DNA from 4 places in the Arthrobacter sp. BL-252-APC-1A genome. Region 4 is predicted to be linked to each of the others. Evidence: riboswitches for the same ligand, from Rfam matches in the RefSeq annotation. Region 4 holds a riboswitch; each other region holds the start of a gene.
The links. A riboswitch is a leader RNA that binds a small molecule or an ion and turns the genes downstream of it on or off. The one in region 4 is predicted to bind S-adenosylmethionine.
Positions count from the first base shown of each region.

Region 1: another riboswitch for S-adenosylmethionine. It lies ahead of FYJ28_RS08125 (bifunctional o-acetylhomoserine/o-acetylserine sulfhydrylase); the one in region 4 lies ahead of FYJ28_RS09040 (methionine ABC transporter ATP-binding protein).
Region 2: another riboswitch for S-adenosylmethionine. It lies ahead of FYJ28_RS01350 (MetQ/NlpA family ABC transporter substrate-binding protein); the one in region 4 lies ahead of FYJ28_RS09040 (methionine ABC transporter ATP-binding protein).
Region 3: another riboswitch for S-adenosylmethionine. It lies ahead of FYJ28_RS02710 (flavin reductase family protein); the one in region 4 lies ahead of FYJ28_RS09040 (methionine ABC transporter ATP-binding protein).

Region 1 is NZ_VULS01000004.1:160,799-162,989, reverse strand. It holds gene FYJ28_RS08125 (bifunctional o-acetylhomoserine/o-acetylserine sulfhydrylase) at 1-865, opposite strand, end outside; SAM riboswitch class IV at 931-1,047, opposite strand; gene FYJ28_RS08120 (VOC family protein) at 1,171-1,812, shown strand.
Region 2 is NZ_VULS01000001.1:279,913-282,103, forward strand. It holds gene FYJ28_RS01345 (macrolide 2'-phosphotransferase) at 1-756, opposite strand, end outside; SAM riboswitch class IV at 873-991, shown strand; gene FYJ28_RS01350 (MetQ/NlpA family ABC transporter substrate-binding protein) at 1,065-1,940, shown strand; gene FYJ28_RS01355 (methionine ABC transporter ATP-binding protein) at 2,010-2,191, shown strand, end outside.
Region 3 is NZ_VULS01000001.1:583,422-585,612, reverse strand. It holds gene FYJ28_RS02715 (PhzF family phenazine biosynthesis protein) at 1-535, opposite strand, end outside; gene FYJ28_RS02710 (flavin reductase family protein) at 670-1,176, opposite strand; SAM riboswitch class IV at 1,228-1,347, opposite strand; gene FYJ28_RS02705 (hypothetical protein) at 1,437-1,709, opposite strand; gene FYJ28_RS02700 (hypothetical protein) at 1,702-1,992, opposite strand; gene FYJ28_RS02695 (PhzF family phenazine biosynthesis protein) at 2,118-2,191, shown strand, end outside.
Region 4 is NZ_VULS01000005.1:30,579-32,769, reverse strand. It holds gene FYJ28_RS09050 (CoA-binding protein) at 1-167, shown strand, start outside; gene FYJ28_RS09045 (hypothetical protein) at 178-741, opposite strand; SAM riboswitch class I at 953-1,056, shown strand; gene FYJ28_RS09040 (methionine ABC transporter ATP-binding protein) at 1,159-1,950, shown strand; gene FYJ28_RS09035 (methionine ABC transporter permease) at 1,943-2,191, shown strand, end outside.

The DNA.
Region 1 (2,191 bases), on a different contig from region 4:
CGTTGAACGGGGACAGCGCGGAGCCAAGATCCCGCAGCAGCTGCACGCGGGCCTTGAGGATGTATGCCAGGTTCGCGCCCAGCACGCCGTTGGCCCCAAGATCGCGGGCGTAAACCAGGCCGTTGTAGCTCTCGTCCGGGGTGTTGAAGCCTGGAAACTTCTCCGGATCCGCACCGAAGTCGAAGTTGCCCGAGTCCACAATTGCGCCGGCGATTACCGTGCCGTGCCCGCCCAGGTACTTGGTGGCCGAATGCACCACGATGTCCGCTCCCCATTCGATGGGCCGGATCAGGTACGGCGTGGACAGGGTGCTGTCCACGATCAGCGGGATACCTGCCTCATGCGCGACGGCGGAGATCCCCTCAATGTCAAGCACGTCCTGGCGGGGGTTGGAAACAACTTCCCCGAAGAACGCCTTGGTGTTGGGACGGACCGCTTCCCGCCACTGGTCCAGGTTGTCCGGGTTGGCGACGAAGGTGACGTCGATTCCGAACTTCTTGAACGTGTGCTTGAAGAGGTTGTAGGTGCCGCCGTAGAGGCTGGGGCTGGCCACAATGTGGTCCCCGGCCTGCGCCAGGTTGAGGATCGCGTAGGTTTCGGCCGCCTGGCCCGAGGCGAGGAGGAGCGCTCCGAGTCCGCCTTCCAGGGACGCGATACGGTTCTCCACCGCTTCCTGGGTGGGGTTGCCAATCCGGGTGTAGATCGGTTCGAGCTCAGCCAGTGCGAACCGGTTTGCTGCCGCTTCGGCGCTGGGAAAGACGAAGGAGGAGGTTTGGTAGATGGGCAGGGCGCGCGCGCCGGTAACGGCGTCGGGCTCCTGACCTGCATGGATCTGGCGGGTTTCGAAGGACCAGTTGGCAGACATTGTGCTCCCTTTATGACCAGGGGCCCCACCGGGTCTGGTTCGGAGTACACCGAAGCGACACGTGTGGCCCGCGCTTGCCGGTACGCCTGTTTGCGTACGGCCAGGTCTTCACCCGGGGCACCCCACCGCGGTTGGAGGGTTGCCGGCCAGCAAGCCGGGGCTATCTGCTGGCACTCATGACCTGTACCCATAGAACCAACCCCCCAGCAGTTGCGCAACCCATATGACGCAGCATGAAAAAGACGTGTTACCGGCTTAGGCTTGCCTTAGTCGAGACACAGGTCACAACGTGCCAAGATGTTCGCATGCGCCTGGATCACGTCTCTTATGCCTGCGAATCCGACGGCCTGCTGGCCACCACGGAACGCATTGCTGCTGCCCTTCAAACCGACTTCGTCAAGGGCGGGGTGCACCCGCGCTTTGGCACCCGCAACATGATCATTCCCCTTGCCAACCACCAGTACCTTGAGGTTGTTGAGGTACTGAACCATCCGGCCTCGGACAAGGCTCCGTTTGGGCAGGCCGTGCGCGCACGCTCTGAAGCCGGCGGCGGCTGGATGGGCTGGTGTGTTGCCGTGGAAGACCTGGCTCCCTTCGAAGAACGCCTTGGCCGCTCTTCCGTTCCGGGCAACCGCAAGTTCCCCGACGGCCAGGAACTTACCTGGCGCCAGATCGGCATCAACGGACTGATTGCAGACCCGCAGGTTCCGTATATGCTCCGCTGGGATGAGGATAAGGCCGACCTGCATCCGTCCCGTGCCTTCGCTGGAACCGTCTCCCTTGAGTCGCTCACGATCGCCGGCTCTGCCGAACGTGTGACCGAGTGGCTGGGTATGCCGGTTGAGAAGCCGCTGGAATCCGTGGACGTCACCTGGGTCTCCCCCAAGGGCACCCCGGGCATCATGTCTGTCACCTTCGCTACGGAGAAGGGTCTCGTCGAGATCTAGTTCTGGGTTGATTCGCTCCGGTTTGTGACAATCGCTCCGGTACGCCGGGGACGATTTTTCCCAAACTGGAGCGTTTCCAGCATGGGTGAGGTGCTTGCCGATTTCTCTCCGCTTCGGGACATCCCTGCGATTTTGGGACACCCCTGGCACAATTTCGCTCCACTTCGGGACAACTCTGCCAGTTTGGGACAACCCTGCGCAGCGCCGCGGCAGGAAAGTCCCAAACTGGCGGGCAAGTCCCAATGTGGAGGGTTTTCGATGCGAGACCGTTTCGTGGATGCAGCCCGCAATCCCCCGAATTCGAGGACCCCTCAACACACAGCCGGTCTACGGTCTCCCCGAACTGTTTCAGAGTGCCGGGCATTGGGACGTATTTTCC
Region 2 (2,191 bases), on a different contig from region 4:
GGCGCGCGCCACAGCGTCGAAAGAGTCCGGCGAGATGAGCTGGACGTACATGAACTCCAGTGCCGGATCGCTGACCTTGGCCGTGGTCCAGTCCAGAACGGAGACGATCCGGTCTGTTTCATCGAGCAGCAGATGCGCCGGGTACAGCTCCCCGTGGGTCAGGACCACCCGCTGCGGCCACAGACCGTCCTCGTCCAGCCACCGCCGCCAGCCGGAGAGCAGGGCAGAATCGATCCGGAATTCGCCCTCCACCCTTTCCAGGTTCTCAGCCCAGTACCCGCGGACTGCCTCAGGATTCTCTGACGGAATACCCGCTGCCGCGGCGGCAGCGGGATCCATCGTGTGGAGGGAAGCTATCAGCGCTGCCAGGGACTCAAGGTATTTCGCGGAGGTCGGATCGAAATGCCAGTTCGGCTGGTTCTCCGCGTTCATAGTGAGGCCCGGCGTTCCAGGCAGCAGAGGGTAGGCCACCAGATCGGATTCCTGGATTTTCCAGTCCGGCACGGCGACACCCAGCCGCGGACGCACAAAGTCCAGGATTGCCTGTTCACGCGCCTGGTTTGCTGCGACGTCGGGGCGTCGCGGGAGCCGCAGTACCCACTCCTGGCCAGTGCCGGCCTCCGTGGCGAAGGCGACGCGGTAATCCAGGCCGGCTTCATTGAAGCTGACACTGCCCGGATCCAGCGTCAGGCCATGAGAGGCGGCCAAGTCGAAGATATCCCCGGGGCTCGGCTGTGTTTCGGGCAGCTGGCTCATTTTTCCTTCTCTCCTGTGAGACGTTGCATTTCGCTGGAATTCACCGTGTGACGCCGCACGACGCCGGATGTCGCGCCGGTGGCCATCGTATCTTCCGGTCCCTACTGTGGGGGAAGAATCAAGAGCTCCAGCCATCGGCCCTGGCCGGCTGGACAGCAACCCTCTCGTCGTAGCGGGGTGCTCCAGGTGAAGATTCGGCCCTGCCGCGGACATCCCCGCGGGGCAAGTACGGCGCCGGCACTGCCCTCACAGCGGCCTGCGCCCCATCGTTCACGGCCCGCCGTGAACCCACCGGAGAGAACCGAACCATGAAAATCAGCAGGAAACTCCTGTCTCTGGCCGCTGCACCCCTCTTAGTCCTGGGCATCGCAGCCTGCGGCTCTGCAGCAGGTGACGAAGGAACCGTAAAGATCGGCGTCGTGGGTGCCAGTGATCCGTACTGGGCAACCTACGAGGAAGCTGCCGAAGCGGAAGGCATCGACGTCGAAATCATCGACTTCGCGGAATACACCCAGCCCAACCCCGCTCTCACCGAGGGCGAACTGGACCTGAACCAGTTCCAGCACATCATCTACCTTGCCCGGTATAACGTCTCTGCCGGGGAGGACCTGGTTCCGGTGGGATCCACCGCCATCTACCCGCTGGGTCTGTACTCCACGCAATACGACTCGGTGGAGGAGATCCCCGACGGCGCCACTGTGGCGGTGCCCAATGACGAGAGCAACCTGGCCCGCGGGCTGCTGGTGCTGCAGTCCGCAGGACTGGTGACCCTGGCCGACGGCGGAAGCGCCTTCTCCACGCTCGATGACGTCGATGAGGCCAAGTCCAAGGTGAAGGTCACTACGCTCGAAGCATCCCTCACACCGACGTCGCTTCCGGACGTCGCCGCGGCGATCATCAACAACGACTTCGTCGAGGATGCCGGGCTCAGTGCCGCTGACGCCATTGCCCAGGACGATCCCTCCGATCCCAAGGCGATCCCGTATGTGAACGTTTTCGCTGCACGTTCCGGGGAAGAGAACAACGAGACCTACCTGAAGCTGGTGGAGATCTACCAGAACACGCAGGCCGTGCAGGACGGAGTGCAGAAGGCTTCAGGCAACACCGCTGAGTTCCTCAAGGTGCCGGTCGAAGACCTGCGCAGTTCACTGGCCGACGTCCAGAAGGACATCGAAGAACAGTAGGCAATCCGCCCGCGGGCCGGTTCGGCGCTGCCGGACCGGCCCGCGCAGCCTGTCGGACAAGGAACAGCAATGGCTCTCATTTCACTGCGGAACGTCTCCAAGACCTATCCGCCTGCCCGCCGGGGCGAGCCCCCGGTTACGGCGCTGCAGGACATCAGCCTTGAAATAGAAGCCGGGGAGATCTTCGGCATCATCGGGTATTCCGGAGCAGGCAAAAGCACCCTGGTTAGGCTCATCAACGGATTGGAGGC
Region 3 (2,191 bases), on a different contig from region 4:
CAGCGGAGCCCAGCAGCACACCGATCCACTCAGGACCGTTGACCAGCCAGGCAGCGTCCAGCAGCGCCTCACGTGGGAGTCCCAGCCCTGCCGCAACGCGGTCCAGTTCGTGCTCAGCAACAGGCCCGAACCGTGTCAGGTCCGGAGCCGCGAACGCCAGCCGGCCGCCGTCGTCGTCGTCCGCTTTTATCCGCACCAACCCGGCGGCAGATTCCTGGATGAGCATGCCCTCCTGGCGGGGTTTGCCTCCGGCTTCCAGCCAGGCGTGGGCGGAGCCGAGGGTTGGGTGCCCGGCGAACGGCAGCTCCTCGGTCGGAGTGAAAATCCGGACCCGGTAGTCAGCGCGCGGATCCTCCGGGCGCAGAAGGAAGGTGGTCTCGGACAAGTTGGTCCAGTTCGCGAACCGCTGCATCTGGGCGGCGGTTAGGCCGGAGGCTTCAAGGACGACGGCGAGCGGGTTGCCGCCGAAGGGCTCCGGGCTGAACACGTCAACCTGGACAAACGGGCGGGTGGATACGGGAATTTCGGAAGTCACTATTTGAGCTTAGTGAGTCGGCCGGGTGGATCCGCTAGCCACGGATTGCCCCAAGCTGCTCCAGTTTGTGCTGTTCGCTGCGTGGCGCGGCGGAGCGATTTCCCAAAACGGAGCGTTTAGCGCGGTCGGGCGGCTCAGGCGAAAGCCGGAACCGCGAGATTCCGAAACGCCGAGCCGTGGAAGACAAGCGGCTCATGGGCGCCGTCGTGGGTTGAGTAGCCGTGAACGCGGAGCAGGACGACGGCGTGGTCCCCGGCGGGAACCTCGTTCTCAACCGATGTTTCAAGCCAGAGGGCGGCCTCGTCCAGGAACAGGGCGCCGGTGCCGGCTTCGTGCAGGCTTAGTCCGGCGAAGCGGTCGCCGTCGCGGGAAGCGATCTGGCGGCAGACGCCGTCGTGCCCCGTGCCCAGGATGGACACGCCGATCCGGTCCGCAGCCCGAAGCAGCGGCCAGGTGCGGGAGGTATTCTGCACCGCGAACATGACCAGGGGCGGATCCATCGAAACGCCCACGGTGAAGGAAGAGGCCACGATTCCCTGTGGCGCGCCGTCGACTTCGGCGCAGAGTGCTGCGATTCCGGAGGGGAAGCGCCCAAAGGCCCGGCGCAGTGCGTTGGGCTGGAGATCGGTTTCAAGTGCCATGGAGATTCCTCTGCCTGACGCGCAGCCTGCGGTGCGAACCGCGAAATGCCAGCGCTGTACTTGCCGGACCGGGAGATCCACCGGAACGGCCGAATCGTCACCTGGAGCACCCCGCTACGGCGAGAGGGTTGCCGCCCAGCCGGCCAGGGCCTGTGGCTGGAACTCTTGATTCTGGCTACCAATCTAGGAGCGGGAAGGGGCCCGGGGCAAACGTTCGTCACATACCGGCTGTGGCGGGCAACAGTTCGTAACGGGAGTACTTAACCGGTTGCCGGCCCGTTTCCTGTTTCCACAGGGGCCGGTGCCACGGCAGGGAAGTCCGGTCTGTCTCTGACACCCATCCTGTTCAGGGCCAGCGGCCCCAGGATGGACCCGCTGAGAATGACGGCTCCCAGCACCAGGCAGGAAACCAGCCACGAACCGCCGTCGTAGAGGAAGCCTGCCAACAGGGATCCTGCCGCGGCGCCAATCAGTCCTGCATTACTCAGGAGCGCCATTCCCCGGCCGAGGCGAACTCTGCCGGTCTCAGCCACGACCGCCCCATGCATCGGGATCAGCATCGCCCAGGACGCGCAGGTCAGCACCCAGAGCACCGCGATCACCAGCGGAGGGTGTGAATGCCAGGCATCCGGCCGCTACGCCGGAACAGACTGATGCCGCCACGTATCCGGCCCGGCGTCCGCGGCGTTCCGTATAGCGGTGCAGCACCCGGGGGAGAACAGTCAGCGCGATTCCGCCGGGCAGGTAGACGAGGGCGATCTGGTAGACCTCCAGCCCAGCAGTGTTCTGCAGATACAGAAGAAGCAGCAGCCCCACACCGGCTTCAGCAGCGGCGGTCAGTGCCGCGAGGAACAGCAGCGGACTTTTCTCATGCGCTGAGCGTAGCCGACCCGTGCGGCATGCCTTTCCGTGCCGACACGCCGAAGCACTACAGTGTCCGCATGAGACAACGGTGGTTCAAACAGGTAGACGTCTTCGGCAAAAAGCCGTACCAGGGCAACCCATTGGCCGTGGT
Region 4 (2,191 bases):
CCAAGGTGGGAAACATCGTGGACCAGGCCATTGCAATCGGCGCCAAGGCCGTGTGGCTGCAGCTGGGCGTGGTCGATGAAGACGCCGCGAAGCGCGCCGCAAACGCAGGGCTCGACGTCGTCATGAACACCTGCCCGGTCATCGAGGCCGGAAGGTTTGGACTCTAGCGACGGAACATCAGACGCTGTCCTGGATCCGCTGGTCCACGGGCAGCGCCCGGTACGCTTTCCAGGCCTGAATCATCTGATCGCGGCTGCCGCCGGGATGTGCTGCATGCCAATGCCTGGAGAAGCGGTTCAGTTCAAACTGCGGGCTGATCGGCCGCGGGGCGGCATCCCGGGTGGCGTGCCAGTGGTCCAAGGCGGCCGCCAGCGTTGCGGTGCCGTCATTGGCGGCAAAGAACTCCCGCATCGGCGCATCGAACCGGAACCCGGGCCCGAGGGCGTGGACGAAGAACTCCCGCAGCACCTGGCTGCACGGATGTCCCGCCGGAATCACGGTGTGGATGGTCAGCGGCGGTACGAGCCGCTGCCGGGACATGTGAGGCCTGCCGGCCGGGGGAGGAAGCGGTGTGCCCGCCAGGAATGCGGCGATGCGTTCTGCCAGCTGCTCCTTTGAACCGGCAGCGGATATCTCCTGCGTGCGCGCGAACGCCTGCAGCTCTTCCTTTAGCCAGTACCAGCGGCGGAATTCGGCCGGCCCAAGCGAGGGCGAAAGGGCGGGGCGTTCCGTAGGTGTCACGTTCCCATCCTCGCGGATTCCCAGGAGAATCAGTGCTCCCGCGCCGCAGGACGCCCGTGAGTCTGCGCGGGTGGCGCGTGGGTTGGGGCAGGGACCCCCACGGACGTAACAAAACGGATTGTGACGCCGCTGCGCGTTACGCACCGACGCATTCGGCCGCACGGGGAAATCTTCTGGCCCCGCCGGTGCCTGGGCGGTTTAGATAGTCCCGTAACCATCCAGAGCGGCTGAGAGACCTGGCTCCGTGACGCCGCAGCAACCCCCTTCCGCGGGCTTTCCGCTGAAGAAGGGTGCTACCGCCAGGACCGATGGAGAAGCACCTGCTCTTTGCGGTCCGCTGCCCCGTGCCTTCCGCACGGCTGCGTGAGCCTGCGGAGGCGTGCACCTCTTCCCGGGCTCAGACCGCAGGAGGACAGCATGATCCGGATCGAAAACGTCTCTACCGTCTTTGGGGGCGGTGAATCGGCCTTCACGGCAGTGGACAACGTCACCCTGTCGATCCCCAAGGGAAGCATCCAGGGCATTATCGGGTTCTCCGGTGCCGGTAAATCCACCCTGCTGCGCAACATCAACCTGCTGGAACGCCCAACGTCCGGCCGCGTGCTCGTGGATGGAACGGACCTCACCAGTCTGGGTGATGCCGAGCTTCGGGCAGCCCGGCATGAGATCGGCATGATCTTCCAGCACTTCAACCTGCTGAACAACCGGACCGCGGCGCAGAACGTGGAGCTCTCGCTCAAGTTCGCCGGAGTGAAGAACGCCGCCGAACGCCGCGCCCGCGCACTGGAGGCGCTCGCCGTCGTCGACCTCTCGGAGAAAGCGGGGACCTATCCGGCCAAGCTCTCCGGCGGGCAGAAGCAGCGTGTTGCAATTGCCCGTGCCCTGGCCACCCGGCCCAAGGTGCTGCTGTGCGACGAACCGACCTCCGCTGTCGACCCGCGGACCACTGCCTCCGTGCTGCAGTACCTCAGCGACGTCAACGCACGGTTCGGCATCACGATCGTGGTGGTGACCCATGAAATGAACGTCATCAAGGCCATCGCGGACAACGTGGCCGTGATGGAGGAAGGCCGGGTCGTGGAACAGTTCGCGCTCGCGGAGCTGGCCCGGCCCGGGTTCACGCCGGCCACCGCAATCGGCCGGTACCTGATCTCCGATGAAATCACCCTGGACCGGGCTGCCGGCCGGGAAGGAGCCCGCGTTGCTTGAGCGAATTGCCGAAGTCTGGCCGGAACTGCTCGCCGCGCTGGGGCAGACCGGCACCATGCTGCTGGTCGCGATCCCGCTGGCGGTGCTGATCGGCACCCCGCTGGGGGTGCTGCTCTACTCCCTTGGGCCGGACGGGCTGGGGCACAAACCGCGGCTGCACCGGGTCCTGGACTCCCTGGTGAACCTGGTGCGTTCCTTTCCGTTCCTGATCCTGCTGATCGCGATCATCCCGTTCACCCGG